DNA from 2 places in the Peribacillus sp. NPDC097675 genome. Region 1 is predicted to be linked to the other one. Evidence: riboswitches for the same ligand, from Rfam matches in the RefSeq annotation. Region 1 holds a riboswitch; the other holds the start of a gene.
What was found. A riboswitch is a leader RNA that binds a small molecule or an ion and turns the genes downstream of it on or off. The one in region 1 is predicted to bind glycine.
Positions count from the first base shown of each region.

Region 2: linked by a shared signal. The riboswitch ahead of ACQKL5_RS08895 (amino acid permease) and the one ahead of gcvT (glycine cleavage system aminomethyltransferase GcvT) in region 1 are both predicted to bind glycine.

Region 1 covers NZ_JBNNSK010000001.1:385,218-412,602, reverse strand. Annotated here, with positions in the region: gene efp (elongation factor P) at 1-11, opposite strand, end outside; gene ACQKL5_RS02035 (M24 family metallopeptidase) at 38-1,099, opposite strand; gene aroQ (type II 3-dehydroquinate dehydratase) at 1,096-1,545, opposite strand; gene ACQKL5_RS02025 (YqhR family membrane protein) at 1,637-2,149, opposite strand; gene ACQKL5_RS02020 (DUF1385 domain-containing protein) at 2,476-3,429, shown strand; gene ACQKL5_RS02015 (SA1362 family protein) at 3,554-3,928, shown strand; gene ACQKL5_RS02010 (patatin-like phospholipase family protein) at 3,950-4,831, opposite strand; gene splB (spore photoproduct lyase) at 4,912-5,937, opposite strand; gene ACQKL5_RS02000 (MFS transporter) at 6,285-7,532, opposite strand; gene ACQKL5_RS01995 (vitamin B12-dependent ribonucleotide reductase) at 7,704-10,274, opposite strand; gene ACQKL5_RS01990 (lipoate--protein ligase family protein) at 10,663-11,499, opposite strand; gene ACQKL5_RS01985 (rhodanese-like domain-containing protein) at 11,698-12,081, shown strand; gene gcvPB (aminomethyl-transferring glycine dehydrogenase subunit GcvPB) at 12,212-13,669, opposite strand; gene gcvPA (aminomethyl-transferring glycine dehydrogenase subunit GcvPA) at 13,666-15,009, opposite strand; gene gcvT (glycine cleavage system aminomethyltransferase GcvT) at 15,028-16,134, opposite strand; glycine riboswitch at 16,250-16,333, opposite strand; glycine riboswitch at 16,337-16,432, opposite strand; gene ACQKL5_RS01965 (DEAD/DEAH box helicase) at 16,745-18,433, shown strand; gene ACQKL5_RS01960 (YqhG family protein) at 18,411-19,208, shown strand; gene ACQKL5_RS01955 (YqzE family protein) at 19,255-19,452, opposite strand; gene comGG (competence type IV pilus minor pilin ComGG) at 19,543-19,929, opposite strand; gene comGF (competence type IV pilus minor pilin ComGF) at 19,922-20,401, opposite strand; gene ACQKL5_RS01940 (hypothetical protein) at 20,349-20,687, opposite strand; gene comGD (competence type IV pilus minor pilin ComGD) at 20,674-21,084, opposite strand; gene comGC (competence type IV pilus major pilin ComGC) at 21,125-21,433, opposite strand; gene comGB (competence type IV pilus assembly protein ComGB) at 21,514-22,572, opposite strand; gene comGA (competence type IV pilus ATPase ComGA) at 22,532-23,608, opposite strand; gene ACQKL5_RS01915 (Spx/MgsR family RNA polymerase-binding regulatory protein) at 23,710-24,090, opposite strand; gene ACQKL5_RS01910 (helix-turn-helix transcriptional regulator) at 24,303-25,004, shown strand; gene ACQKL5_RS01905 (DUF2626 domain-containing protein) at 25,090-25,332, shown strand; gene ACQKL5_RS01900 (class I SAM-dependent methyltransferase) at 25,383-26,480, opposite strand; gene ACQKL5_RS01895 (MBL fold metallo-hydrolase) at 26,595-27,221, opposite strand.
Region 2 covers NZ_JBNNSK010000005.1:231-5,211, reverse strand. Annotated here, with positions in the region: partial or broken gene ACQKL5_RS08905 (transposase-like zinc-binding domain-containing protein) at 203-1,022, shown strand; gene ACQKL5_RS08900 (hypothetical protein) at 1,119-1,436, opposite strand; gene ACQKL5_RS08895 (amino acid permease) at 1,659-3,005, opposite strand; glycine riboswitch at 3,197-3,277, opposite strand; gene ACQKL5_RS08890 (amino acid permease) at 3,725-4,981, shown strand, end outside.

The DNA.
Region 1 (27,385 bases):
ACAGAAATCATAAATTTGTCCTCCTACATGTACATGTTTACAGAATGATTAACTCTTTTGATGAATGTGTAAGTGCTTCGTTACCATCTAATGTAACGATTGTATCATCTTCAATGCGTACGCCGCCAATGCCTGGTAAATAAATGCCCGGCTCAACGGTAACTGCCATGCCCGGTTCTAAAATGATATCAGACCTTAAGGATAATGCTGGGCCTTCATGAACTTCCAGGCCAATTCCATGACCTGTCGAGTGACCAAAGTATTGCCCAAATCCTTTTTCTTCAATTAAATTTCGAGTTAGTGCATCCGCTTCCTTACCCGTCATACCAGGTTTGATCCCAGCCATTCCGCGTAATTGGGCTTCTAAAACAATGTCATAAATATTAATTAGTTCTTCACTTGGCTTACCGACTGCTACTGTGCGTGTAATATCCGAGACATATCCATTGTAGTACGCACCATAGTCCAATGTAATGAAGTCACCCTTTTCAATAATCTTATCCGTTGCAACGCCATGGGGAAGAGCCGATCGAACCCCCGAGGCGACAATGATATCAAAAGAAGATGAAGTTGCTCCTTGCTTTCTCATAAAGAATTCAAGTTCATTGGACACATCCAGCTCCGTGATGCCTGGACGAATAAAATCAAGAATATGTGTAAAGGCAGCATCAGCGATAGCAGCCGCTTCCTTTAATATCTTAATCTCTGAAGAAGTCTTTATCAAGCGTAAATTCTCAATAACTCCAGACAACGGCATAAGTTGCCCATCAATAACCTTCTCGTAAGCCTTATATGTTGCATAATTCATATGATCTTGTTCAAAGCCAAGCTTGCTAATATTCATCTCTTTTGCCTGTTTTCCGACTTCTTCAATAATCGTTCCCGTGTGTTGAACGATTTCGAAACCTACGGCCTGCTTCCCTGCCTGCTCTACATAGCGGAAGTCAGTGATGAACTTAGCACCTTTCTGCGAAATAAGGACCACACCAGCACTGCCCGTAAAATCGGTCATAAACCGGCGATTATATGTACTTGTGATTAATAACCCATCAACATTCACTTTTTCCATCGAAGCTCGCAACCGTTCCAACTTATTCATTCATTTCTCCCCTTTGCAATCTTCGTAATGGCCTGTAGTGCCAATTCATATCCCTGCGTCCCCAACCCTACGATCTGTCCAGCAGATACAGGGGCAGTCACCGATTCATGACGAAAACTCTCACGGGCATGTATGTTCGAGATATGCACTTCAATGACTGGAACATCAATACCCGCAATTGCATCGCGAATCGCGTAGCTATAATGCGTGAAAGCCCCTGGATTGATGATGACCCCATCCACCCCATGGTCTTCTGCCCAATGAAGCTTATCGATGATCGCACCTTCATGGTTAGATTGGAAACAGATTAATGTCACGTCTAACCCTTCTGCTTGCTTTTGTAATTGTGCTTCCAAATCTTCTAGAGTCGTGGAACCATAATGCACCGGTTCCCGTTTACCTAATCGATTTAGATTTGGACCATTAACTAATAAGATCTCTTTCATCTTTCACACCTGCTCATGGTTAAAGAATGCTTTCCATGAATATTCTATCATAAGTATAAATTGTCTTACTACTTTTTTACAAACAGCCAGATTAGCTTCCTGACTGATTTTGAGCGATTTCTTTTTGACGCAGATATTCGTGATGGTCATAGGATATAGAATATCCTATAAAAAGGCCGTACAAAATAAAAATGCAAACACTGGTTATGATGGAATTCGATGTCATCTTTGAAAAAGTAGGCAAATCGGAAAACATCGGCTTCAAGGCAAAAACCAGAATAACCCAGCAAAACAATCCGTAAATAATGCCAGCAAAGATACTTTTCATTTTTTTTAAGAGCCCATAATATATAAAAGCAATACCAATGGAAAGGATTCCGAACACCAACACAGTCATCACCATTCCCTGCCATCGATCAATCCAGGTCATGTCCGACCAGGAGGTTAGTATGAATTTAGGGCTAAACTCCATAAACTTAAAATAATGTGCCACTATTCCGGCCAAACTAGCAAAGATTCCTCCAAAGAAACCGATGGCGAAAACATTAGCAAACAACAAACGTTTATCTTCCTGCAGAGTATTTTCATTTTCATTAGAAGACATTTCAAACACCTCCGATATGTAGTATGTCCTTTCTTAAATAGGAATATTTTCTTTTTTTGTCCGCAGGGGGTAGATTTACTAGAGGTTTTAGTAATTATTCTGTATGATTAATTCATAAATAATGTACTTTTCTCAAAGGATAATTTCCATTGTTTGTTGAAGTTTATATGTATGAAATATTTCTTCCTGAGATCGTTCATTCATTGTTGTTTAGGAATCTCTGAATGGTTTTGATAGTTCGTCATATAAATCCTGAACATACATGAGGGTAACATGTTAGCATCCACGAGAGAGCTACGTGAAAAACTAGTTAGGTTGGTGTAGAAATGTCTGAGGTTCAAAAACCCGTTTATGGAGGGCAGGCTGTCGTTGAAGGCGTTATGTTCGGCGGCAAACATCACACAGTGACCGCTGTCCGACGTAAGGATTCAACGATTGTGTATTATCATTTACCACGAGAATCAAAGCCTTCTCTGAATCGGCTAAAAAAAGTTCCGTTTGTACGTGGCATCGTTGCGCTTATACAATCAAGTGGCACCGGTTCTAAACATCTTAATTTTTCTACAGAACAGTATGAAGAAGAAACGGATGAAACGAAGGTAGAAAAGAAAAAAGACCCTAAGGAATCTTCGAGACTAAGCGTGTGGCTGAGCGTTGCCGTTATAGGCGTCCTATCCTTTCTTTTTGGAAAACTGATGTTTACTCTTGTTCCCGTGTTTCTTGCTGAATTGACGAGACCCATCTTTCCTAGTCACCTGGCACAGATCATGGTGGAAAGCTTGTTTAAATTGATACTATTACTCGTTTATATATACATAGTATCCATGACGCCATTAATCAAGCGTGTTTTCCAATATCATGGAGCAGAGCATAAAGTAATTAATTGTTTTGAAAGTGGCAAAGAATTGACTGTAGCCAATGTTCAAGCCAGTTCAAGGCTCCATTACCGTTGTGGTAGCAGCTTTATTTTATTTACCGTAATCGTTGGCATGTTTGTGTATCTTCTCGTCCCGACCGATCCTCTATGGCTCCGAGTCGTTGACCGTGTTTTACTCATCCCTGTCGTCCTCGGTATCGCTTTTGAGGTATTGCAATTGACTAATAAGGTGAGAGACATCCCGGTTCTTCGTTACCTAGGATATCCTGGCCTTTGGCTACAGTTATTGACAACCAAAGCCCCTTCTGACGATCAAGTCGAGGTTGCACTTGCTTCCTTCAATGAGCTCTTAAGGATGGAAAAAAATACTGAGCAAGGTTTAGATTCAGATGTTATTGTGTAAAACACTAATAACAAACTTTTGTAATAAGAATATATAAACCATTCTTCATATTGGTAAAATTTAGGATGTATAATGTTTAAAATTAGCAAAAAATGCTCATGATGCTCTTAAGGAGGTGTCTTTGTTGAAACGTTTCATATCAATTTTGATATACGGTATCATCGCCCTCGGAATCTTCGGATTAATAAGCAGAATGTTTAATGACCCGATTGGACTCCTAAAAAATATTCTGATTATAGCCGCAGTCGCAGGGATTATTTATATGATTTACACCGGGTTAACAAAGAGTAAGCCAGTAAAAAAAGAGCAGCAGGCATTTCGTAAGGCTGCGCGTCAGTCGAAAAAAAGGATAAAAAGCAAATCTTCTAAAAAGGATAATGTGGCTAGCTTTTCTGCAGCGAAAACATCAAAAAAAATTACAACACGCAAAAAAACGGATAGTCACTTAACCGTCATTGAAGGAAAAAAAAATAAAAAGAAAAATCGGGCCTCATTTTAAGAGCCCGATTTTTTGTACTTATTAATAGGTCCATCGCTTTAAAAATTCCCTTGTGTATACACGTCCCCGCTCGATTAACTCTCCCTTCATTTCATCATTCATATTGAAATCCATTGCAGAGAGTCCTTTCATTGGAATAAATACGATGTTATTCACATGTTTTTTAGAAATATAACGTGAATCATGGGCATCTTTCATCGTTTTGAACAAGGCGGAAAATAATTCTACTGCATTATCCACTTCATGTGGCTTCCAAATTTCATCTGTACTCAATCTCAAACCGATGACCGGACGTTCCTTTCTTACATGTTCTGAATTAAACAACCACATAGGGAAATTGCTCAGGACCCCTCCATCGACAAATAAAGAAGTTCGTTTACCATTATTCAATTTAACAGGTTCAAAAAAATAGGGTATGCTACAGCTCATCCTTACCGCTTTAGCTACTGGAAAAGTGAGTGGGTCTACCCCATAGTTCTTCAAATCATCAGGCAATACGACCAACTTTCCGTTTGTAATATCCGAGGCAATTATACGAAGAGATTGTGGGGGAATATCTTTAAAGGTCACTACATTTCTAATAGCCAATTTTTCAGCTACCCATTTCTCCAATGCTTCCCCCTTATATAAACCTAATTTCCAATAAACGAGAAGCCATTTGACAAAAGGAATCGGTATAAGACCGTATCTTCTGTCCAGTAAACCAGAAAGGTTTATATCAAGAAAAAGCTTCTCCATTTCTTCCCCTGTATATCCAGCTGCAATAAAAGCAGCTATTATAGAGCCGGCACTTGTCCCTGCCGTTCTATGAAAAGTAAACCCATTCTCCTCCAACTCTTGGAAGCCTCCCAGTAAACCATACCCTTTTATCCCGCCTCCGGAAAATACGCCGTCAATGATCATAGCTGCCCTCCCTAACCCGGTCTATTCATCTTTAAGCAGGATTAGGGATTATTATGACTGATTTAACGGAAACTTTTTCTTTAAGTGAAGTACTGCACGACAGATTCGGGAAAAAACTCCTCTATATACCCTCTGATGGTGGTTTCCAGTTCTTTAGCTTCTTCGTTTTGGTAAACATACTTACCAATTCCATAACGGCCCCACTTATATTTTCGTTTTGTTTCATCCAATTCCAATTTTGATTTCGGGTAATTTTTTTGAATTACTTTTTTAGCAGGTCCCGTAAAACGATGTTGTATCAATTCGAACGTTAAATCAGGAATGTGTACCCCCTTCAAGGCTACACTTAACCTTTCGAATAATTCATGATAACCCTCCTGCCAGTTCTCATGCCTGTAAATGGGTGCAACGATGAAACCTAAAGGATACCCAGCACCCGCTACTTTTCGTGCCGCCTCCATTCTTTCCTCAAAGCTTGAAGTCCCTGGCTCAAAATTCTTAATGACATACCTCGAGTTAATACTGAAACGAAATCTTGTCTTCCCGTTATGTTTGGCATCTAAAAGGTGATCGACATGATGAAATTTCGTCACAAAACGGAGCACACCATATTCACTTTTACCGAAGTATTCAATTGCCCGTTTTAAAGAATGGGTCAAATGGTCAATCCCGACGATATCCGACGTACAAGCGGCTTCAAAACGTGTGATTTCTGGTTTTCTCTCATTTATATATTTTTCTGCAGCCTCAAAGATCTCATCCAGATTGACGTATGTCCTAATATACGGTTTTGCACCGAGCGTCGTCTGTAAATAACAATAGTGGCAATGCCCCATACATCCCGTGGCCAAAGGAATTGCATATTCAGCTGAAGGTTTCGAAGTGTCGAATTTCAACGTTTTCCTGATACCTACCACGAGTGTGGACTTTGCTACGCGATACTTTTGAAAGTCATTTTCTCCAGGCAAGTCCCGAATCTGATTATGTGAAGTCGTTTCACGTATCTCGATACCCAAATCCTCAAATTTCTGTTTTAGTTCTCTTCCAAGCGGGTATTCCAGTGCCTTTGGTTCTATATACACAAGTTGTGGGATAAATGGTTTCATATTCGTCTCCATTCTGCGACCATATCAGGTCATGGTTTTATTTAAACTAGTCAATTTATCTATAAGGATAGTTTTAACTTCTTCCTTTATCCTCATGATTAAATTAAATTGGTAAATACAAGAAAGGAGACCAATAATGAAAGGAAAACATGATTCATTCAAAAAAGACAAAATGATTATATGGCAGTCACGAGTAACGAAAATCCAATATCTCAATACATTTTAGAGATTCATTGGACAAAATTTATTTTTAGAATAGTAAAAGAGTGAATCATTACTTGGCCGAGAAGGAAATCGGTCAGCAAATAGAAAATAACTGACACAATATAGAAAGGCCGGATCCTGAATCAGGATTCGGCCTTCCCCGTTTTTTCGGTTTTCATCGTATCTTCGGTAATGAATTTAAAGACAAAGAAAAGCAAGACCAAGCCCATCACTCCAGCAATGATATAACTTGTGTTCAAATGATTTTTCATTAAAATCGACATGAGTGGCGGTCCAGCCGCCACACCAATAAACCGTGCAGCACTATAGAATGATGATATCGTTCCCCTTTGTTCCTTTTCAATATTTTCTGTGATGAGAGCATCCAAGGTTGGGAGCATAGCACCTATAGCAATTCCCAATAGGGAGGTCAGGATGAGCAAGAAGATGATTTTTGCCTTTGTATAGCCAACAAAAGCTATACTTGCTGACATCAAGAATATGCTAACCAATATGATTTTCCTCATTAATGGTATGCTTCCTTTTATTTTCCTTCCCGCTACATAAGATGAAACACATAAAAAGAATAAAGGAATGGCCAGGACGAAGCCTTTTTTCACTCCTTTTAAATGGTGTATTTTTTCTAAATTATCCGATAAGAAAAATAGCACTGCAAAAAGAATGAGCATGACGAAAACGCCCAATAAAAAGACTAAGTAAAGCCATTTTCCTTCTTCCTTGAAGGTGCTTTTCGTTTTTTTAATGAATTCCTTGAATTTTACCGGTTCATCTTCATTCTTTGGAACCTTTATGAAAAAGAAAACGAGAACGATGGAAATCAAACTAAAAAAAGATATTGAAAAGAACGGTAAAAACCAAAGTATAGCTGCAAACAATGACCCTAAAATGGGACTCAACACTTTACCGAACGTATTTGATGTTTCAACGATACCGAGAGTCGAACTGGTTTTTTCATCATCATCTTTGTATAGATCTCCTACTAATGGAAGAATAATTGGTGATGCGCCAGATGCACCAATACCTTGAAGGACCCGTCCTATAATGATCCAAGTATAAGGGTCTTCCATTTTCCAGGAAGCAAAACCCGCAATCAATCCTCCTATAAGAGCTAAGATCAAACTTGGTAGAATAACTTTTTTCCTTCCAATCCGGTCAGATAAGTAACCCGCAACCGGGATGAGAAAGATCGAAGCTACCGAATAACTGGTGATTATCATACTTGATTGAAAAGATGATATGTTTACTTTCTCCTCAAAAACAGGCAGTACTGGTATAAGCATTGAATTCCCCAGTGTCATCACGAGAGGAATCGAGGCCATGCTGACAATACACCAAACGCTTACCTTCTTATTACTCTTCTGGTTTTCCATTCATACACCTCATCGTAGTTAATAATGAATAGTTTAACCATAAAAAATAAAATCCTTCACGAAATCTCCTTTATAAAAAATGTATGAACATGAAATAAAAGTAAATCTGACAATAAAAAAAGTCGCTGGGGGAGCTGTTTAGCTCTCCTCAACGACTAATTATCCTTCAGTTTAAAGTCCGCATTTCAATTGTGCACCACAATTCGTACATGTGTTACAACCGCCCATTTCCTGAACTTCACCTTTACGGCAAACTGGACACGTGTTACCTACTTCTGATCCAATCGTAACATTAGTCGAACGCAATTCATTGATGGTATCGACCAGAACGACCTTTTTCTTTTCTTCCACATCTGTTAAGCCATCCATTTCAAGTTGCTGTTCCATTTGGTTTTCTTCAGCTTTAAGCGTCAGTACCTGGCTGTCACGGCTTCCATCTACATATACCGTACCGCCTTTTGCACCGCCCTTGTATAAACGTTCATATACTTTTTGGACTTGCTCAACGGTATATCCTTTTGGAGCGTTAACCGTTTTACTGATGGAACTATCAATCCAACGTTGAATAATGCACTGAACATCTGCATGGGCTTCCGGAGCCAGTTCCATTGCCGAAATGAACCACTTCGGAAGATTCTCAGGATCTGCCTCAGGATGACGATCCAAGTATTCCTGAACAATGTCTGCTTTGACTTCAATGAATTTCCCTAAGCGTCCACTACGGAAATACGTGAAGGAGAAATATGGTTCAAGACCAGTCGAAACACCGACCATCGTTCCTGTGCTTCCCGTTGGGGCAACGGTCAATAAGTGCGAGTTGCGTATGCCGTGTTCGGCAACACTTTCACGGATATCTTCAGGCATCTTTTTCATAAACCCAGTATTCGTGAAGCGTGTCCTAAGCTCAGTCGTCTCTTTGTCTGTGGAACCAGTTAGGAACGGGAAACTGCCTTTTTCTTTTGCAAGTTCCACTGAAGCTTTGTAGGCTGATGTCGCAATCGTTTCAAACACTTTATCTACCAGGATCTTTCCTTCTTCTGAACCATACTCGGTTTCACAGTAGATGAGCAAATCGTGTAGACCCATCACACCTAGTCCAACCCGTCTCTCACCGAGTGCTTGTTTTTTGTTTTCCTCTAAGAAATAAGGAGTTGCATCAATGACGTTATCCTGCATCCGCACGCCCACTTCAACCGTTCTTTTAAGCTTTTCGTAGTTAACGGTCTTATTGTCTTTATCGGCCATTTCAGCTAGGTTGACCGCAGCTAGATTACAAACGGAGAATGGAGCCAGCGGCTGTTCACCACATGGGTTTGTGGCCACCACTTGCTGTCCATAAGCTTTTGCATTCGTCATCTCATTGGCGTTATCAATGAAGAATATCCCAGGCTCAGCAGAATACGTCGCACATATATTGATTAAATTCCAAAGCTCTTTAGCACGGATTTTACGGTAGACACGGACTTTATGGCCCATTCTCTCCCATTCGCGCACATCACCCACATTGTGCCATTCTTCATTATAAATCGCCATTTCTTTCGCATCATAGCTTTCGACATCTGGGAAACGCAATTCATATTCACCATCTTTTTCGACGGCTTCCATGAACTCCTTCGTTAAACAGACTGAAATATTGGCACCAGTCAAGAAGTCCGGATTATGGACACTATATGTTCCGCCTATACGAACTTTTTCCTCGGCTTCCCTAATGATTTTCTCATTGAATCCACCTTGGCCTGGAATCTCTTTATAATTGATGATTCCTTGATACATGGCCATTTCCTGTTCGGTATGCGGCGTGAATTTCAATTTATCCGATGCATATTTTTTTATGGTTTCATCTTTCGTATTCTCCATGAGATAACGAAGAATCCTTGGATTTTGCATTTTAGAAATTATGAACTCAGCAATGTCAGGATGCCAATCGGTAAGCATGATCATTTGGGCACCACGTCTACTCCCACCCTGTTCAACCAAGTGAGTCAATTTCGCTATATCATCAAGCCATGAAACGGATCCTGAAGACTTCCCATTAACCCCTTTCGCTAGGGTATTCCTTGGGCGCAGCGTCGAACCATTCGTACCAACTCCGCCTCCACGGCTCATGATTTCCATAACTTGTTTCCTATGTTCAGAAATCCCTTCCCGGGAATCTGGAACGAATGGCATTACGTAACAATTGAAATACGTCACATCCGTGTTGGAACCTGCACCATATAAAACACGGCCGGCCGGCACAAAATTAAGGTCCTTCAGTTCCTCATAAAATTTTTGGAACCATTCTGTTCTTTTCTCTTCAGTCGTTTCTACTGAAGCCAGACCCGTTGCATTACGCTTGGCAATTTGTTCGTAATATATTTCAAGCGGCTTTTCGATAATATCAAGCGGCCGATTAATAATTCCTGTTTCCACTTCTTCTGGATTATCTAGCACTCCGCGGAACTCATCATCCACCAAAACCTTCGCCTTTTTCGATTCCCAATCAATTTCAACGATATAGCCAAGTCCACGTGCAGGAAATTTCGGATCTTCTTTAATGGTCAATACTACAAAATCGCCAGCAGAGAGTGTGATTTTTTCAGTATCCTTAAAAGAATAGCGGTCAAGCATAACCAGACGAGACACGCCTTTATGCATCATTTTCATATCAGCCGTTACAGGATGAACTTGGGGAAATAAAGATATATCTTTATTCAACCTTTCTAGATCAACCTTTAAAGCTTCTTTAATTACAACTGACATAATTCCCTCTCCTTTACATGTTTCAAGATCCGTTCTTGTTGCAAAAATCAATATGTAGTCTACATGTCCGTTTCGCTTAACAAGTTACACTAAATTTATCATAGCGAAACTCAAAATTCAACATGTAGTGTTTAAGTAATTATTTAAACTACTATATATTGTGTCCACGTTGATTGTCTTTTGATTTTGTCAAACGATAAATCTATTAACTGAGTTAGCAAAAGGGAGGAAAATGTCGATTTTGAATAAATTTTCGACAGATTTCAATGAATTTCAACCTTGCTTTTTGTCTACCTCTTTCAAAGCCCTGACGTTAAAGGAAAAGCAAACTTGTTCACACAAATCTGAAAAAACTTATTTATTATCGAATTTCATTCTCTTGCTTTTTCTACCTCAAAAAATTCCAGTCATCGCTTTCGTATTTATTTTTGGCAATGTCCTTCACTTCCTGTAATTGCTGTCCATTCAGTTCAAATGGTTCCAATTCAATCGACAGTCCTTCAGCAAATCCTTTTTCAAAGGCTTGTTTCGCTTCGAGAATTGATATTTTTCTACCGGCAAGATCATTGATCGCCACTGCTTTATTCTTTAGATTATTTTTCATTTTTTCTTTTTTCCGCTCATCGGAGAATTTAAATACACTAAATAACTTATCCTCATCAAGTTCAAGCAGGATAGCTCCATGTTGAAGGATCACACCTTTTTGCCTCGTTTGTGCACTGCCAGCAACTTTTCTTCCCTCAACGACTAGCTCATACCAGCTTGGGGCATCGAAACAGACTGAGGACTTTGGTGATTTTAACAGCGCTTTTTCCTGCTCGGTTTCCGGCACAGAAAAATAAGCATCCAATCCTAAATTTCTAAACCCTATTAATATTCCTTCAGAAATCACTCGATATGCTTCTGTAACTGTATTTGGCATTCCCGGATAGGACTCGGGGAGGATTACACTATAGGTTAATTCATGTTCATGCAAAACAGCCCGTCCTCCTGTAGGTCTGCGGACGAAACCTAAACCTTGCCTTTTAACTTCTGCTAGATCTATTTCAGCTTCTGCCTTTTGAAAATACCCAATTGACAATGTAGCTGGTTTCCACCCGTAAAATCGGATAATGGGTGGAATTTCTCCATTACTCTGCCAGTTTAGGAGCGCTTCATCCATTGCCATATTATAAGCAGCCGAACAATTACCTGAATCAATGAATCCCCATTTTTCTTTTGCCATACTTACCCCTCTTTTCCGCTAGGCTCATTAGACCCTCTTTAAAAAAACTCACAAATAGTAGTTTACCAGAGTTTTGCACGCTTAAAAAGAAAGGAAGAAAAGCTAGAAATATTTATGAAGTTTTTTTTGATTATTGGTGCAACCAATTATATAATAGACATTGTCTGTATTCGTTTAGGTAGAAGGGAGTTTTTATGTTTGGAGATTTTATATACACTAATCGTCATCATAGTAGCCATCGTTGCATATTCACTTTTTAATTGGTTCCGTCAACGTAAGATCGTTAAAACCTTAACACAGGAAGAATTTATTGCAAACTACAGAAAAGTGCAATTAATCGATGTGCGGGAACCCAATGATTTTGATAATGGCCATATCTTAGGCGCAAGAAATATCCCTATGACACAAATGAAGACCCGGTTAGTCGAAATTAGACAGGACAAGCCTGTTTATTTGTACGCTCAAAGTGAAATCATTAGTGGAAGAGCTGCAGCCATGCTATACAAGAAGGGCTACAGAGAACTTTTCCATTTAAAAGGCGGATTCAAAATGTGGACAGGTAAGATTAAGGCGAAGAAATAAGTGCATTTTGTGTTCGGTACGGGAAAGGGAAGCATGAATAACAATTAAGCGTCTTATTTCCACGTGATACATAGGAATGCCCAAACGAAAAAATCCCCGCCAGTTGGCAGGGATTTTTTTATACGAATCGTTAACCTTGATAACGAAGAATTGGTTTCCTGGCAGCCAATGTTTCATCCAGGCGTTTAATTACTGTTGTATGAGGCGCCTCCTGAACGATTTCAGGGGTTTCTTCTGCCTCTTTGGCTATTTGTATCATTGCATCAATAAAAGCGTCCAACGTTTCCTTTGACTCCGTTTCAGTCGGTTCAATCATCATTCCCTCTTCTACATTTAACGGAAAGTAAATGGTTGGTGGGTGATACCCAAAATCCAGTAACCTTTTGGCGATATCCAATGTGCGAACACCCAACATCTTTTGCCTACGTCCACTTAGTACAAATTCATGCTTACAATGACGGTTATACGGCAAATCGAAATACGGCTCCAGCCTACGCATCATATAATTTGCATTGATGACTGCATTCTCGGTAACGGTCTTAAGACCGTCCGGACCCATCGACCTGATATACGTATATGCCCTTACATTGATGCCGAAGTTACCATAAAAGGGCTTGACGCGTCCAATGGATTGCGGACGGTCATAATCAAGAACATATTGATCACCATCTTTGATCACAAGCGGTTTAGGCAAATAGGGAATCAGTTCCGCCTTTACCCCTACTGGACCAGATCCAGGTCCTCCGCCTCCATGAGGGCCGGTGAATGTTTTATGGAGATTCAAATGCACAACATCAAATCCCATATCTCCTGGGCGGACTTTGGAAAGAACGGCATTGAGGTTAGCTCCATCATAATATAATTTTCCACCAGCCTCATGAACAACCTGTGCCATCTCGAGGATATTCTCTTCGAATAAGCCTAACGTATTCGGATTCGTCAGCATTAGTGCTGCCGTATCTGGACCTACGACTCGTTTCAAATCTTCAAGGTCCACGAGCCCGAATTCATTGGATTTCACGGTTATCGTTTCCAGACCGGCGACCGTTGCCGATGCCGGATTCGTTCCATGAGCCGAGTCGGGAACGATGACTTTCGTCCGGTTTAAGTCCCCATTGGCTTCATGGAAAGCCCTTATCATCATTAGACCCGTCCATTCACCATGCGCACCCGCAGCCGGTTGTAAAGTCACCTGGTCCATTCCCGTAATTTCAATTAAATGTTCCTGTAGATCATATAATAACTCCAAAGCACCTTGAACGGTCGATGGATCTTGGTAGGGATGGATATGGGAAAAACCATTATATCTTGCTACGTTTTCATTGATTTTCGGATTATACTTCATCGTGCAGGACCCGAGCGGATAGAACCCAGAGTCCACACCATGATTCCGCTTTGATAGAGCCGTATAATGACGCATGATATCCAGCTCTGAAACCTCTGGAAGCTCAGCTTCGTTTTCACGTATATAATCAGCAGGAATGATCTCCTCGAGTGAAACGCCCGCTACATCCATTTCCGGAAGGCTATATCCAATTCGACCGGATGTACTGATTTCAAAAATGAGTGATTGATCTTGATTATTCATAGTTGCCCTCCCAGTTCCTGCGCAAATGCATCGATTTCTTCTTTTGTTCTAAGTTCCGTAACTGCCACTAACATATGATTTGGCAACTCCGGATAAACCGAACCTAAATCAAAGCCGCCAATCATTCCTTTTTCAAAGAGCTTATTATTGACATCTTTGAAGGGAAGAGAAAGTTTAATGACGAATTCATTAAATGAGGGTCCTTCAAATACAACTTCTATTCCATGTTCCTGTAGTGCTTTTTTTGCATAATGAGCTTTTTGAATATTTTGCACAGCCATTTCTTTGACGCCCTTTTTCCCTAGTGCCGTCATCGCCACAGAGGCTGCTAATGCATTTAATGCCTGATTGGAACATATATTGGATGTCGCCTTGTCACGGCGTATATGTTGCTCTCGTGCCTGAAGCGTCAGTACAAATCCACGTTTCCCGTCTTCATCAACCGTCTGCCCTACTAGACGGCCTGGGACTTTACGGAGCAGTTTCTTCGTGACCGCAAAATATCCGCAATGAGGTCCACCGAAGGCGGCCGGAATTCCGAATGGCTGGGCATCGCCTGTCACGATATCAGCACCCAGTTTACCTGGTGGGGTCAATGCACCAAGTGCAAGTGGATTACTGGACACGATGAACATGGATTTCACATTATGTATGAGCTCTTGCATCTCCTTCAACGGTTCGATGCGTCCGAAAAAGTTCGGGTACTGTACAATCACGCCTGCAATATCATCCATAGCCAGGTCCTTTAATGCTGCCAAGTCCGTGACACCATTTTTATGAGGAATCTCGATGACTTCAACACGTTGTCCTTTGGCATATGTTTTCACCACTTCTCTTGATTCTGGATGTACTGTTGCTGAGATGAGGATCTTTTTCCTGTGTGTTTGACCGGCAGCAAGCATGGCTGCTTCGGCTAATGCCGTTCCCCCGTCATACATGGAGGAGTTCGCAACCTCCATACCCGTCAATTCACTAATCATCGTTTGATATTCAAAAATGGCCTGAAGTTCCCCTTGAGAAATTTCCGGCTGATAAGGGGTGTAGGCTGTATAAAACTCCGAACGGGATAAGACGTGATCCACAATGACAGGTGAATAATGATCATATACACCCGCTCCAAGGAAGGATACATAGTTTTTAAGATCCGCATTTTTGGAAGCTAGTTTTGATAATTCTTTCAGTAAAGCTGGTTCCGATTTGGCTGGTTTTATGTCATATTCACCTTGAAAGCGAACGCTTTCTGGAATATCACTGAAAAGATCATCTACAGTTTTGACTCCTATAACTTCCAACATTTCCTGTTTATCCTGTTCTGTCATCGGTAAGTAACGATGTTTCATCTTATGGACCATTCCCTTCTACTTTCCTCTTTTTTTATAAAAAGGCGTATTTATAATAATAGCTTTCAGTCTTTTTGAGCGTATTTCTACTTCAACTTCGGTGTCAAGATCTGAATGGTTCTTATCTATAAGCACCAATCCTACATTTTTTTTCAATGTTGGCGACTGAGTCCCTGTCGTTACTTCACCAATGGCTTTGTCCCCGCTGTATACTTTATAGCCATGCCGAGGTATGCCACGTTCGATCATCTTGATACCAACAAGCTTACGCGGTGCCCCTTTATCCTTTTGTTCACGAAGCACAGCTTTCCCAAAAAAGTCAGAATCCTTCTCCGTTTTAACCGCAAATCCAATACCGGCTTCGATTGGAGTGATATCCGGTGAAAGTTCCTGCCCGTATAATGGTAGTTTTGCTTCAAACCGGAGGGTATCACGAGCCCCCAATCCAATCGGTTGTATTCCTTCTTCCTTACCGGCTTCCAAAATCGCTCTCCAAAGGGCAGGACCATCTTCACTCTGGCAGTATATCTCGAAGCCATCTTCTCCCGTATACCCTGTACGTGAAACCATCGTGGATATATTATGAATGTCGACGTCTTCTTTAAATTTAAAAAAGCCAATCGTGCTCAAATCCGTATTTTCGGTTATTTTTTGCAATATTTTTTCTGCATGGGGGCCCTGCAAAGCGAGTTGTGCATAATCGTTTGAAACATTATGGATTTTGACACCTTCCATACCATTAGCCTGAAGCCAATTAAAGTCTTTTTCGATATTGGCTGCATTAACCACGAGCAGATAATCGTCATCCGCTTTTTGATAAACGATAAGATCGTCAACCGTCCCTCCATTTTCATAACACATGGCCGTGTATAATGCTCCACCCTTTTTCAGCTTAGATACATCATTTGTCAGCATCTTTTGTAAAAAGACAAGGCTTTCAAGGCCTTTCACCTCTATCTCTCCCATATGCGATACATCGAATAAGCCTGCTTTCGTACGTACAGCTTCGTGTTCATCTTTAATGCCCGAAAACTGTACCGGAAGTTCCCAACCACCAAAATCTATCGTTTTCCCACCGTTTTCACTATAAACCTCGAATAATGGCGTTCTTTTCAAAGTGCTCAAAAAATGACCTCCCCTATTTATGAATGCTTACCTTTATCACCAGCTGTTTTCCCTAGAATCCATTAAATGTGAAAAAGGACACAAAAAAGGACAGAGAAAGCCAAACTGGCTTTTTCTCTGTCCTGAAACCTGAAAGTTTACCTATATAATAGGTTTTCCCCTTTGGTGGCCATCATTAGTAGTCTGGCGCTCTCCAGAGTCGCGTCCGATAAGAGTTCATTTGCCTGAGAGATTCACTGCTAAGCTTGCTCCTTCGGCGCTACATCTATAGATATGTAGTCTCTCCCCTTACCATCACCCGCTTATTAATGGAAATGGTTAAAAAATCAACAATTCCCGACTGAACGTTTTTCAAATATCTAGAACTAATGCAATATCTATGCTTTGTTAATCTTGGATAAAGCATGCGCCGAATGCTAATACTATGAATACTAAGATTTGTAAACTCATTCTTATATTTCATTACTATTGCAATTTTCTAAATATATTTACATCCTACCCCAAGATACTTTTCTCTGCAATAACTTTCGTAGAGAAAGATTTTATTACATGATCGACATGGGTCCAACAACAAATAAGAAAATTACGTGTTAAGAAGGAGCAAGTATCAATGAAAATTAATATATCCTTCAGTTCTGAGTGGAATGATGAATTTCTTCAAAAGATGGAAAATGATGGACCGTGGGGAAACTGGGACCTTTATAAATTGGCTGTCCATATGGAAGAGAACCTGATCATTCCTGATTTCGAGGGTCTACAAGCCCCAAAACATCTTCCAAACCTCACGCCGCTTCCCCATCAATTAGAAGCAGCGCGACAGGCAGTTGAAGATATGAATGGCAAAGCCATATTGGCTGATGAAGTCGGACTTGGTAAGACGATTGAAGCAGGATTGATTTTAAAAGAATATATGATTCGCGGCCTAGTCAAGAAAGTTTTGATCCTTGTGCCTGCATCACTTGTCACCCAATGGGCTTTCGAATTGAATACTAAATTTCATATTCCCGCAGTCGTACAGAGAAAGAGTTATGTATGGGAATCATGTGATATCGTTATTTCGTCCATCGATACGGCTAAACGAGCCCCCCATCGGGATATCATCTCTAATTTAGAATATGACTTTATCATTATCGATGAAGCTCATAAACTTAAAAATAATAAAACGAAGAACTATGAATTTGTTCAAAATCTTAAAAAGAAATTTTGTTTATTGCTGACTGCAACTCCGATTCAAAATAAAGTCGAAGAAATCTTTAATCTCGTTTCTTTATTAAAACCTGGACACTTAGGGAATGCCACACTCTTTTCCGAGAAATATAAAGGGAAAGGTCGGAACATTCTTGAAGATGAGCATTTAAAGGACCTCGTCAATACGGTCATGATAAGGAATCGCCGTGCCGATACGGGGATAGAATGGACGAAGCGGAATGTCGAAACGATTATCATTGAATTTTCACCGACAGAACAAGCCTTGTATGATGCCGTAACCAAGTTTAAACCGATGTCAGAAGGTACGAAGGGAAGCGCTTTTTCTTCACTTACCCTCCAAAGGGAAGCATGCAGTAGCAGAGAAGCAGTCTACTATACATTGAAGAATATGAAGGAAAAATATAAAGAACCGAGCGCTGAATTCGAATCAAAGTTAGATGAACTTTTCGAGAAGGTGAATCTTACCGAACAGAATTCAAAGGCTGAGAAAGCTTTGGAACTTATTAAAAGAATTGATGACAAGGTGATCATTTTCACCGAATACCGGGCTACCCAACTTTATCTTCAATGGTATTTACAGCAACACGGCATTTCTTCCGTACCCTTTCGCGGTGGATTTAAGCGTGGGAAAAAAGATTGGATGAGGGAACTCTTTCAAAAGAAAATCCAAGTTTTGATTGCCACCGAGGCTGGTGGAGAAGGAATCAATCTGCAATTTTGCCACCATTTGATTAATTTTGATCTACCTTGGAATCCAATGAGATTAGAACAAAGGATTGGACGGATTCATCGGCTTGGGCAAGAGGAAGACGTCATGATCTATAACTTTGCAACGAAAAATACTGTGGAAGAACATATATTGAAATTGTTATATGAGAAAATTCATCTGTTTGAAAAGGTCATAGGGGAATTGGATGATATATTAACAAAATTGGAAATAACCAATATCGAGGAATATTTAATAGATGTTGTCGGAGAATCCAAAACGGAAGGCGAAATGAAAATAAAAATGGATAATTTAACTTCCATGATTCAGTTCGCACAAGATATGAAGGATGGTGAAATTCATGCAGCAACAGGAAATTCATGATTTTTTATTAACCTACTTTCAAGCGAATGACTGTGTTGTGCTAGAAGATACCTCAGCCTATCTCACAGTTCAGTTAACAGTTGAAATGGATAAGGAACTGATGAACAGACCTTTTTATTGGCATTATCTCGAAAAAACCGGGGGGATACCAAATCCTGGTCAACTCACTTTCATCACGCACCCCGAACTGGCACCACCAGATATGAAAGGGGAAAAAATTCACTTTGGGTCGCCACGGCTTCACCAAATCATCCAATCAACCAAAAGACTGGCAGGTTTCATCAGGCTTTTTGAGGATAGACCTCTCTTAAAAACCGGACAAAGTCCATTGCTCCCCTGGCTAACACAAAACGTAAAGATATCTTATCAATGTGACAGAAAAAAAGATATTTTCATGTCTATTGGTCTTAATTTGATTTCCGGGGAGATCATAGAAGGATTTCACGAACGTTTATTGCCGCTCAAGGTCACTCCAAAAATACCGGATAACTCGTTTACCCTTTCGCCTTTAATCATGCCAAAAAGCGGTTTGTCCAGGCTTGATACCTATATTCGTAAAAGCTTTGAGAATGATGACCATGCCTGGGCAGAAGAAGCTATGGTACGTTGGCAGACCGACCTTGAATTGTTGGAACATTTCTATAAGGATATGGAGGAGAAAAGTGAAAGCTATTTTACCGAGAAACAGGCATTGCAGGCCCAATATGAACCAAACATACAAATTTCCATCATCAATGGTGGGGTGTTTTATTTATCCGACCGAGCATTAGCATAACTTTCTCCTAAACAAATCAAAAAAAAGCAGATGTCTGAACGGAAGCTCAAGACATCTGCTTTCTCTTTTTGATTTTACGTATGAACATGGACAATGCAAAAGGAACGATACCGAACCAATGAGAGACAGTAGGTTCTTTATCCTCTTTTCGGTGAAGCCGTTTTTCTTTTCTTTCCCTCTTCGATAAATTGAAGTACTGTACGATTTGCTGTGTAATATATTTGATATAAGCATTTGTCGACATATAAATCACCCCTGACTAAGTATGTCCGAAATATGCTTCTTTTAATCGTACGCCCTTATTCATCTTCAGTACTTCAGATCAGAAGAACGGCTAGTCCTTGAGTTTTTCTATCCATTCTATTACTCTACCTATTTTTTTATCATAAAGAATGATGATTCGACTTGTCCGATTATTCCTGGACAAGGATGCAAATTCGATATAGGCATAACGAACATCTTGTTTCGTTAATTTATAATGCACATCACCATTCGGATACGAGATATCCCCCTGAATGCTTTTAGGTAACTCTCCATCCCATTCGGCTGTCACCTCATTAACGGCTAGATGCACTAAGTGATCGGAAATTTCCGTCTCTTCTACTTCTTTATAAAATTTTTTATCGATGACAAATTGATCAATCATCAAGATTGAGAACATGATAAATACACTAGCTATAATCATAACCATCGGGAATACGACTCCTTTTTGATTATTCATCAGCCACCAACTGATTCTTAAGGAAAGGATGAAATTTCCGTATGAAATTCTTACCTGATTTATCCGTTATATGGATCTCAATAACATCGCCATTCTTTTCCACTTCTACATTCGATATGTTCTGAAGAATGACCTCATGGCCCTCGCCATTAACACGTCTTCTAAGCTTGTCATTATATTGTTCAATCATGGATAAATCTTCACCTGACAGTAAAAACAATTTATTTCCCACCACATCCTGGCTTTTAGAGCTTCTGACTTCCTGTTGCATTTGCAAGGTGAAAATCTCCCACTCTTTAGGGTGAATTTTATTTTTCGTTCCTATCTGTGTTTGAATGATTGTAAAAAGCTGTAGGACAAAGAGTGAAATAGTCATCAAGATCATTAAGGAAAAAAGCATTTCAATCATTGTAAACCCTTCATTTTTTCGCAACATCACAAATCGATTCATATTCTTCCGCTGCGTTTTCATATCGAACACATCCTTCAACCATATCGGAACCCCCCTTTTGGGCACTCCAGGTCAATTCATATAGTCTTTCCTGATACGTAATATCCTCTTTAACAGCTCCTATCTCTCCGTCCATGTATGCCGACAACCTTTCATACAGCAAATAGTGGGCGTCAGCCCTTAAGACTACATTTTTCCGATTGGACATCGACTCTACAAGGATTGGCAGAATGGACACCACTAAGAATACACAGATGGAAACGGAAGCTATCATTTCTAAATAGACGTATCCTTTACTGTTTCTCAATCCTGAACCTCCCTTTACCAATATTGACTACTAGCTTGTATTTCCCATTCGTCGTATCAATCGTCATCGTACCGGCTTTCGATGCATTTCCATACTGATTAAAATAAAACGCAGCCCCCAACGTCCCTTTCAAAAACCGTATATCTTTCGGGATTGTCCTCTCTAGTATCCCTTCTTCCTTATATGAATAAATGGTGTAAACACCTCTCTCGTTATCCATATAAAAATAAATCAAACTTTCGTGGCTTATTGCATACTGTTGAGCATAAAAAATATCTTCATTCAATTGATTAAGGAACATTTTATTTTCCATTCCTTTAAAAAAATTCGGGTATAAGTTAAGACCTAATGCACTTAACAGAAGAAATACTACCAGGACAATTAGGGTTTCCGACATGGTGTAACCTCCGGATGAAGGGCTAACCCTCCCAAGGTCGCTACTCAACGACCGTAACCTTTCCTTTATTGTCTATACTGATGCTATCCCCATTCGGACAGGATTTTTGTTTAAGATACCCTTGCGTTTCCAATTCACTAATACCGGAAGGCAACTTGGAATTGTCGATTTCATAGGCCTGGACTTGAGCCTGAACCATTTTTACAAACGCTTCACAACCCTTGGAATGGATGGTTGATTGATGTTTTGTGATGTTTGGTATGGTGATGATCAATAGAATCGAAATAACGAGCAATACGATAAGCATCTCAATTAATGTAAAGCCTTTCTCATTTAAATATTTCTTCATATCAATCTGCTAAACAAGAAAATAACAGGTATCACACAATTATTTTCGGAGCAGATTCACCTCCTGTTTTTTTCTAGTACCTATATTCCATCGAGAAGAGAAAACATTGGCAGTAAGACAGCCAAATAGATAGAAATAATCAATAGCCCAATTAATGAAAAGAGAAGCGGTTGTATGATTTTCATGATCGTATTCATTCTTTCTTCAATCTTTTCCAGTAAAAAACGGCTGTAGTGAAGTAACTCCGAATCCAACCGGCCGTACTTTTGTCCATTTGCTGTGATAATCGACAAGTTCTTATCGAAGTATGGCTGTTCCTGAAAGATTACTTCTAGAGATCTCCCTTCCATCAAATCATCTTTAATGATGGAACAAAGTTTTTGATAGAATGGTTGCTGCTGGTTTATGGAGAATAACTTAATACTTTGGTTAATGGATAGTCCCCCAGCGAGCAACCCGCTGAACTGACTTGCAAAAAAGTATGTTTCGTAGAGTTTAAAAAAGGGACCTGCCAGAGGGATTTTCAATAATAGTCGCCGTTGCCTCAAGGGACATAGCTTATCGAACCAAAATTGCTTGAATAAATAACAGAAAAGGAGCAATACAAGAAGGATAAAGGGGATGGTTGGGAGGATACCTGAAGAAGCAGCCAACAAATTCAGAATTAGATTCTGTTTAACATTCATCGTAAAGAAAATTGTTTGAAACTTGGGAAGAAGAACACTCTGGAGAACGTAAAATACGATGCTCACAAAGAAGAACAAGAAAATCGGATAGACCATTAGCTTTTTCACTTTTTCTGTATCTTCCGTTCGCTTCTTCCAATAAAGTCCCCCTTCCTTCAACGCTCGATCAAGGTCGCCATATTGTTCGCCGTAAAATATAAAACTCACTAGTTCTGGATGGAATTTAAGGTTCGTTAACACTTGATGCAACGGGTGTCCACTTCTTAAATCTTCAATAGCCCGATTGAAATCCCCGGACTTTTTCTTCGATTCTTGGAACTCCAGGAAGTGGATTGCTTCGGCCAAGGGATAGCCATGGGCTAATAATTCACCTAGCTTCGCAATAAAGACAGCTTGTTCTTTTAACGTCCATTTACTTTTCGGTCTCCTCGTAAACCAGCCTTTCAAATTCATCTTGATTCACATAGCCCATCGCTACCGCTTTCCCTATTTCGTCTTTTAACTGACGGTAAGTGGCCTTCCCCTTTCCTTGTTCCTCTTTCGTCACCTGCAGAACTTCAGCTAGACTTTTTCCATGAAGCAATTCATACACACTTGCCCTCTTATTTCGGTATGTCATTGAGCAGTCAGGCTTACATTCACCTTCACAATGCGGGCATTTCAGCTCGACCAATCTTTGAGCAGTCACGCCAATCAAGCTCTGTTCAATCTCTAGCCAGCTTACACCGAATTCAAGTAGCCTAGAAATGGCTCCTTGGGCATCTCTTGTATGCATAGTTGTGAGTATCAAATGGCCAGTTAAGGCAGCCCTGACTGCAATCTTGGCCGTTTCGGAGTCTCTTATTTCCCCGACCATGATAATATCGGGGTCATGCCTGAGTGCCGCCTTTAAACCGACAGAATACGTTATGCCCGCCTTTTCATTAATTTGGACTTGCAATACTTTTTCTGATTCATTTTCAATCGGATCCTCAAGCGTGATGACATTTCGGTTGATCATCTCTTGTGCATGATGAAGAAGGGAATACAAGGTCGTCGTTTTTCCACTTCCGGTTGGTCCTGTGAATATGATCATCCCATGGGAATGTTTCAAAAGGGCTATTAGTTTTTGAGCGGTATTGGGAAACAAGGATAACTTTTGTAGAGGTAGAATATTTTGCTGGGGGATCAATCGGATTACCAAACTCTCGGAATGTGTGGTCGGCAAGGTAGAAAGTCGAAGTCCAACCACTTTATTGGCCAGGTTGACGGTGATGGCTCCGGTTTGGGGCCTTCTTTTCTCGCCAATATCCATTGCGGCAAGAAATTTCAGATGGGAAATGAGCCTTTCCGTTTCAAAGAAAGAGAGGTTTTCTTGAGGTACGAGCTTGTTATCAATTCTAAATTGAATGAGGGGGCCTTCCCTGCGTGGTAAAAAGTGGATATCCGATGCCGATAGTCTAATGGCATTGGTAAGGATTTTTTCTGCTGTTTTTTCAATCGATATCAATCATTCATCACCTCCATATTTTCTTGTAGTAGATTTTCGACGTTATAAGACAAATTCCTTCCTAATAAAAAAAATTCTCGAAAATAAATTCGAGAATAGACTTATATGCTCATTTTCAAATCCAGGCTATGAGAAACTAAATTTCGTAAAGCATCTTCATTATGACCTATCACTAGCTTTTCACCATCTATTAGAATCGGTCGTCTTAATAATTTTGGCTCGTTTGTCAATAGATGAAGTACATCGGAAAGTACCATCTCATCAATGTTAACGTCTAAGTTTTTATATGCTTCACTTCTTGTTGCCAAGACCTCATCCATTCCTTCGGTCGTTAATTCGAGAATACGCTTTAATTCTTTCTCGTTTGGGGTATCTTTGAATATATGACGCTCATCGAAGCTCACGTGATTGGCCTTCAACCATTTTTTTGTTTTACGGCAAGATGTGCAGCTTGGATACGAGAAGAAAGTTAATCGTTCCATCTTTTATCACTCTCCGTTCACATATTGTGTTTTTTTCTTTCTATAACGATATTGTACAACATTTGTATAATGTTTGTATATATTTTTACTCTATAAATCCGATTGAAATGTGAACATTTTCTTAATTAAGGTAAATTTGTTGGTTCTTTCATTCCAATTTTTTTTGTCTGTATTATAATATAATTAGTTAAACTTGGAATTAGGAGGACACAATGGAACAAACGTTAAGAATCACCAACGTACTAGCAGATCCAACACGATATTATATCTATCAATATATCGTGAATAATCATCATGGGGTCTCTGTCCAGCAAATCGCTGACTCCTTTGAAATTCATCCCAATGTGGCCCGCCTCCATCTATCTAAACTTGAAGATGTAGATATGCTGACATCAGAGGCACGAAAAACGGGAAAAGGCGGACGTCCTAGCAGGATCTACCGCTTATCAGATAAAGTTATTCAACTTCATTTTCCTTTCAGGGACTATCAGCTCCTTTCAAAGATTGCCATTCAGACAATGATGACACTGGGCGATGCAGGAAAAAAGGCGCTTTATGAGACTGGTAAATCGTTCGGAGAAGAGTTGATAAATCAACAATTGAGAATCAAATCTACCTCCATTGACAACCTGAGCTTCGATGAAAAAGTCAGCATGCTTAAAAATGCTGCAACGATTGCAGGGTTCTCTCCCGAAATAATGGTAGATGAGGATCATAATAAAATATTCTTTCGAATTTATAACTGCCCCTTTAAAGAAGTTACCTCAGCAGATCCCAATACAATCTGTACGATGCACAATTTCTTCTTAAAAGGTATGTTTGAATCATTATTTGAAAATGTCGAACTTGTGGAAATGGATAATATGATGGCTAACTGCGTAACATGTTCTTATAATGCCTCTATCCTCGCCTAGAAACAAAAGGCATCCTTTACATTACCTTACAATTTCATTTATAATTATTTAGAATGAACACGACTAGACATAGGGAGGTATTCAGATGGAACGCATGTTTAGAGTTTGTGGCTTTTGGACAGGGATTATGGCAATTTTCTTTTATCTTGGACATATGCACCAAACGTCTTTACTATTCTTCGCACAAACCGGATTTTTTGTACTATTGAGTTACCTGAAGTTGTCTGAACGCATGTATATTTATGTTTTTGGTGCCTATCTTACCGTTTTCTTTGCAGGATTTTCCTACTGGAGCGTATTTATGATGACCCCAGGTGCTGCACATTAAGAGCAAAATACATAAACCCATGGACGATCAGTCCATGGGTTTTAATAATCTTATTTACGAAATAGGGTCACTTTTTCGTCTAAGTTTTTTGTTTGCAGCAAGACTCTGAAATATTGGCTATGTCCCCCTGGCATGATTAAGCTTCGAATCGCACGGTTATGCTTTGCAGGTTCAGAGAACGGGTCAGTCTCTTCATGATTCTTCAGTTCTTCTAAAATTCCCCCTTTCAGCAAAAAGTCATTCTGTCCTAATAACCCCTTCAATGTTAGATTATTATTATTTCCAAGTTTAATAAGGGTGTCGAAATGTATATGTGTAGTCAAGTCCATTTCACCGGGACGTTCAAGTACTTCATTTACCAATGTATGTTGAGAGAAAGCTCTTAAGCTACCAAGGCGATGAGCGGGCTCTTTCCATTCAGCTTCCGTATATCCATAATCAATTGTAAGAAGAAGTCCGGACTGGAGATGGTGAGTCATTCTCTCATATTCTTTAATCATCTTAAGCGGTATTTCGTAACGTTGATGTTCATTCAATATAATATTATGTTCTTCCAGATAGGAAAGGATATGAGGATTTTCAAGAGGTTCCTTTATTTCCGTTAATTTATCTTCTTTTATCGTGATAAATATTTCTAAAAGTTCACCCTTTTCCTTTTCGATGATATGCACGGGCAATGCATCGAAAAGTTCATTGGAAAATAAGATTCCATTTATCAAGGGACACTCTTCAAGATCAGCGGCTAATACGACTTGTTTACATGGACTCAGCCTCTTTTGCTGTAGCTTATTATGATAAGGACTGCTTTCCACAAGGATATAAGTGAACTCCTCCCATAACAGGGGTTCTTCTTCTTTTATGTAACCAATAATGTCATAGGCAAGCTTTCCAGTTCCAGCGCCCATTTCAACAACATTAGGAGGAAGCCCTCTTTCCTTAATTAAGAAAACAAACCACCTGGCCAGTGTCCTCCCAAATGAATCCCCAATATTACCTGAAGTATAGAAATCTCCGTTCTTACCGATTTTCTCTTTTTCGCGCATATAATAGCCTAAAGTGGGTGAGTAGAGAACAGATTCCATATAATCATGATAGGAAATTCTTTTCTGCAGACTATTATTAATCATTCCATGCAAGGCCTTCTCCATATTCCCACCTCCAGTTCCCTAATACATTCAGTATAGATTCTTATATTTGAATATTCAAACAATTAAATTCATGCCAAATAAAACAGGTGCCCGAATCAGCACCTGCAACATTATTTATTTTAAAAAGGGATTCGTATCCTTTTCATCTAAAATTGTCGTAATGGGGCCATGCCCTGGGAAGACAATCGTATCATCAGAGAGCGGCAACAATTTCGTATCAATACTTTTTAAAAGCACCGATTCACTACCCCCTATTAAATCGGTTCTGCCAACGCTTCCCTGGAATAAAACATCTCCCGAAAAGAGAAGCCGTTCTTCCTTTGCATAATAGGAAATGCTACCTGGCGAGTGTCCCGGTGTTTCCAGTACCTCAAAAGTGAAATCGCCAATAGTAAGTTCCTGTTCACTTGCAAGGATATGATCAGCCGGCTTCATCCGCATGGGATTTTCGGGAAACCAGTTCTGTGAACCATTTAAGGCAGGATCAAGCAGCCACTTGGCTTCCCTTTCATGAATGTACGCAGGAATCTCATAATGCTCGCGGATGGCATCCAATGCTCCGATATGGTCAAAATGAGCATGCGTCAATAATATGGCTAGTGGTTTGAATTTTTTCGTCTGTATGTACTGAATGATTTTTTGTGGCTCCTCGCCCGGGTCAATAATCAAGCACTTCTCCCCTTTGGAAACGATATAACAATTTGTTTGCAAAGGCCCTAGAGGTATTTGAGTCCATTTCATCATCAACAACTCCAATGTATTTTTGTTACCCTTATCTTACACCAACTTGGCCCTTAAGGTTAAATCAATTTACCCACGACATAGAAGTGTCACCTTTTAACCCTCGACAAACAATTGAAAAAATATTAAAATATTAACAAATGCAATCTTTTCTACATATTTTT
Region 2 (4,981 bases), on a different contig from region 1:
AAAATCGAATGATAAAATACCCTTGTTCAACTATCGGTAGGAGGATTAATATCTTTTTATGTTGAACTTTTTCTGGAAGGAAAGAAGCAGTTTAGAAGAATTACTATTTTAAATCAAGGCTATGTTAAAGTTATTGGTTGATATTGAATAAACCCTCTTCTTTTGTGGGATCCTGACTGTAAATTACAAAAGGAGCATTCAAATGACTTTAACGACCATACTAGCTGATATTTCTTCTTTAAATGATAGGGACAAAGAATCCATTTTTAAATTATCTAACTCTCTATTTCTCGGTATCGACTTCCCAACAAGGAGCTTTAATTGGTGAATTAAGAGAGAGGAAGTTTTCACACGGTTTTCATTGTCGTCATTGTGGAAGTACATCAGTGGTTCGTTATGGTAAACGAGATGGTCGCCAACGTTATAAGTGCAAAGACTGTCATAAATTAAGCAGTGATTTGACAAATTCCCCTATGTACCGTTCAAAAAAGGCAGACAAATGGATTCCGTTTATTGAATGTATGTTGAATGGTCTATCACTTCGTGAAACCGCTAAAAAAGTGGGCATTACTCACGTCACTGATTTTTACTGGAGGCATAAAGTGTTGTCTGCTCTCGCAAAAGAAAATATAGGTGTTTTTGAAGAATGTAGAAGTAGATGAAACATACTACTTAGAAAGCCATAAAGGGAGAAGAATGATTCCAAATCTTACAAGTCTTATACATCTAATATCGATGTGGAGCACATCATCATAAACGGCAGTAAGAAAGAATATGTAAAGAAAGGCATCTACCACCTCAATAATATTAATAATTACCATTCCCGTTTAAAGAGATGGTTAAGTCGCTTTAATGGAGTTTCTACGAAGTATTTACAACTATATGTAGTGTGGTTTCAATTTCTTGACAGTTGAAAAATGGAGAATGATTTAAGCAAGAAAAAGCAAATGCTTATCTTGGCAAGTGTTCATGGAACATGGGAAACAGCAGACAAGTTAAGGCTGAGAGACTATGCATTCTAAATAAAAGGTGCACATAGAAAATGAGCTGGGAAATATATCTCCAAGCTCATTGTATTTTGATATCCCTTTTTTCATCTTACTAAGCTACCCATTAGTTCATTGATTATTTGGTTTCCTGTTATTAATAAACCACTCGATATCATGTTCTTTTAACCGATAAACAAGGTCGAAATAATTTTCTTCTGAAAGAGACCCTTTCATTTCAGCAATAGGAAGACCCTCTTCCCAGTATTGCTTATATTCCTTTTGACTAACTTTTAGCAAATTATAGATTGGTTCATAATCATAGTGGATTTGATAAACTACTTTCCCTTTTTGTTCAGGATTTTCTTCTGCCTGAACACTTTGTGAAAAGGTTATAAATACTGCACATAAAAGAAGTGCTTTTTTCAGGGTCTCCTTCAACACTGACATAAAACTTCCCCCTTTATAATTAGTTCAAGTTTATTGTGTCGGGTTCTATTTATATTATGTCCCTTATTTTTACAAATAGCCTACTTTAACTGTTATGTCCCGTTAGATTAAGTGTAATCTTTCACAAACTCGTTCTTACAATAACCAATTGAGGTGAACTTAATTTAATCAGGTGTTGGGTACGTGTGACCATACCCTTTCACTATAAATCAACCTTTGCCTTTAACATAGCCTATTTTTTCTATAGTTATATAGGACAACTAAAAGAAGTAACCAAATCGGTGTCAGCAATAATGAGGACCGGGTGGCTTCAGCAAATAGCATGACGATTAAGATGAAGGCAAACAATCCTAAAATCACATAATTGATGAAAGGTGTCAAAGGAGCCCGGAAAGTCGACTGGGCCCTCAAGTCCGGCCTTTTTTTCGTATACCTGATATGGGATATCAAGATGATACTCCAGACCCAAATGAAGCAGATGGCACTGATTGTCGTCACGATGGTAAAGGCTTGTTCCGGTATGACTTTGCTTAGCAATGCACCGATGGAAACGACGATGGTGGATGTAATCAATGCGGTACTTGGAACAGCATGTTTATTTAATTTTCCAAGTGGAGCAGGAGCTTCATTATTGTTGCTTAACGTATAAAGCATGCGGCTTGTTGAAAACAATCCGCTATTACCCGCGGAAGCGGCCGACGTCAACACGACGAAGTTGATAATGCCAGCAGCAATCGGAATCCCGATCAAGGCAAAGACTTCGACGAAAGGACTGCTTGACGCATCCAGCTGCGTCCATGGATTGACGGAAAGGATGACGACGATGGCACCCACATAGAAAAGCAAAATCCGGAAGGGGATTTTATTGATGGCTGATGGAATGTTCTTTTTCGGATTCGCTGTTTCAGCTGCTGTCACTCCGATTAACTCAACTCCGACAAAGGAGAAGACGACCAACTGTAAGGATAGCAAGAAGCCTGATACCCCGTTCGGGAACATGCCGCCATGACTCCAAAGATTGTTGAGGGAAACGGTACCTGTCTCAGTTTGGAAACCAATGGCAAGTAAGATGACCCCAACAATGATCAAGGCGACAATGGTGATGATTTTAATGAGGGAAAACCAGAATTCCAGTTCCCCAAATAGTTTCACAGTCAACAGGTTCAATCCCAATAGGATCACCAAGCAAGCAAGTGCCGGAACCCACTGCGGAATATCGAACCAATACTGCATGTAGACACCGACAGCAATGATATCGGCCATGGCCGTCATGATCCAACAGAACCAATAGGTCCAGCCGGTCACATACCCAGCCCAAGGACCGATATATTCAGTCGCGAATTCGGTGAATGATGTATACCCTGCATTGGACAAGAGTAATTCCCCTAAAGCCCTCATGACAAAAAATAAGGAAATCCCGATTATCAAATACGAAAAGATAATGGAGGGACCCGCCAACTGAATGGCTTTACCAGATCCCAAAAATAACCCGGTACCAATGGTTCCACCTATGGCGATGAGTTGTACATGCCGATTTTTCAAATCCCTTTTCAATTCTTGATTAGCCACTTTCTGCGCCCCCATTGTTGAATTTCTAAGATGTAAGTACTTTGTCTTTGATGCCAATCAATCACTAGGGCAATGAATCTGTCCACTTATGTAGCGATTTCACTTCGTTTTTTGATGATGATTGGAAAAAAGACAATAAAAAAAGAGATTGGGAGTCCAATCTCGAAAGGTTAAAAAGAATAACAAATATTCGTTACTCTTCTGTCCTTTTGCCTGAGATTGTGAATCCTTCGGCGCTGCACGTTTTGTACAGTCTCTCCAGAAGCTGCTCCTGCTATAGTGTGACCCATAGCATTCATCGCTTGCTTAGTATGCGGTTAATAAATGATTCCAATGAGAGGAAAACATTTATTGTTCTTTTGAAATAATAATGGAATTCTATCACTGAATTAGGAAGAGGTCAAAGGGATATATTGTAAGTGTAGTGATAATAGAAAAAGAACCGACGGTAAGAGAACAAGCTGATGAGAAAAAAGAGATAACTTCTATGACCTCAAGAATTGAAGCTTACATGAGGATATTTTTCTACTAAATTAAATAATGCACTGTATTTCCTGAAAGTACATTTGTATTTTGACAGAATATTTATTATTATAAGATAGGAAATTATTTTGTGGGGTATAGTACTAAGAGAAATTGCATGCATACTAGTTTACTAATATTAAATAAATCGGTAAGAGAATAGTCATTTCAAGCTTGATCATATGGAGGAGTTAACCATGTCTAACAAAGAATTAACGAGAGGGCTGGAGGCGCGTCATATTCAAATGATCGCTTTGGGCGGTACGATTGGTGTTGGGTTGTTTATGGGATCTGCCAGCACAATAAAATGGACAGGTCCTTCCGTCATGCTGGCGTATGCCATAGCCGGGATTTTTATCTTTTTCATCATGCGTTCAATGGGGGAAATGCTATATTTAGAACCTAATACGGGTTCCTTTGCAACATTTGCGAGTGATTATATTCATCCATTGGCAGGGTTTATAACTGCCTGGAGCAACTGGTTTCTATGGGTGTTGGTCGGCATGTCAGAAATCATCGCCGTAGGGTTATATATGAAATATTGGTTCCCTGAGTTACCTGCTTGGATACCAGGTGTAGTGGCAATGGTCATCCTTGGGGCGGCCAACCTTATTTCTGTAAAATCCTTCGGTGAATTTGAGTTTTGGTTTGCGCTCATTAAAATAGTCACGATCATCTTGATGATCGTTGCCGGCCTAGGTCTTATCTTTTTCGGAATCGGAAATGGTGGAGAGGCGATTGGTCTATCCAATTTGTGGGCTAACGGTGGATTCTTCACAGGGGGATGGAAAGGATTTTTCTTTGCACTTTCTCTAGTCGTGGCTTCTTATCAAGGCGTTGAACTCATCGGGATTACTGCCGGGGAAGCGAAAGACCCGAAAAGGACCATCACAAAAGCGATTCAAACGATCATATGGCGCATATTAATCTTCTATATTGGCGCAATATTTGTCATCGTCACCGTCTTTCCTTGGAATCAACTAGACGGGCTTGGAAGTCCATTCGTTTCCACCTTTGCCAAAGTCGGTATTACGGCAGCAGCAGGGATCATCAACTTTGTCGTGATTACGGCGGCGATGTCAGGATGTAACAGTGGGATATTCAGTGCAGGGCGCATGCTTTATACCCTTGCAATGAACGGGCAAGCACCAAAAATCTTTGCCAAAGTATCGAAAAGCGGAGTGCCGGCCTATTGTACAATCGCTGTCATGGTGGGCTTGGCCATTGGTGTCGTCCTGAACTACCTAGCTCCGCCAGAAATCTTCCTGTATGTGTATAGTGCCAGTGTGTTGCCCGGGATGATTCCATGGTTCGTGATTCTTATTAGTGAGCTAAGGTTCAGGAAGGTACGAGCGGAGGAAATGAAACACCATCCATTCAAAATGCCTTTTGCCCCTTATACCAACTATGCAACAATTGCTTTCTTACTGTTGGTATTGGTCGGGATGTGGTTT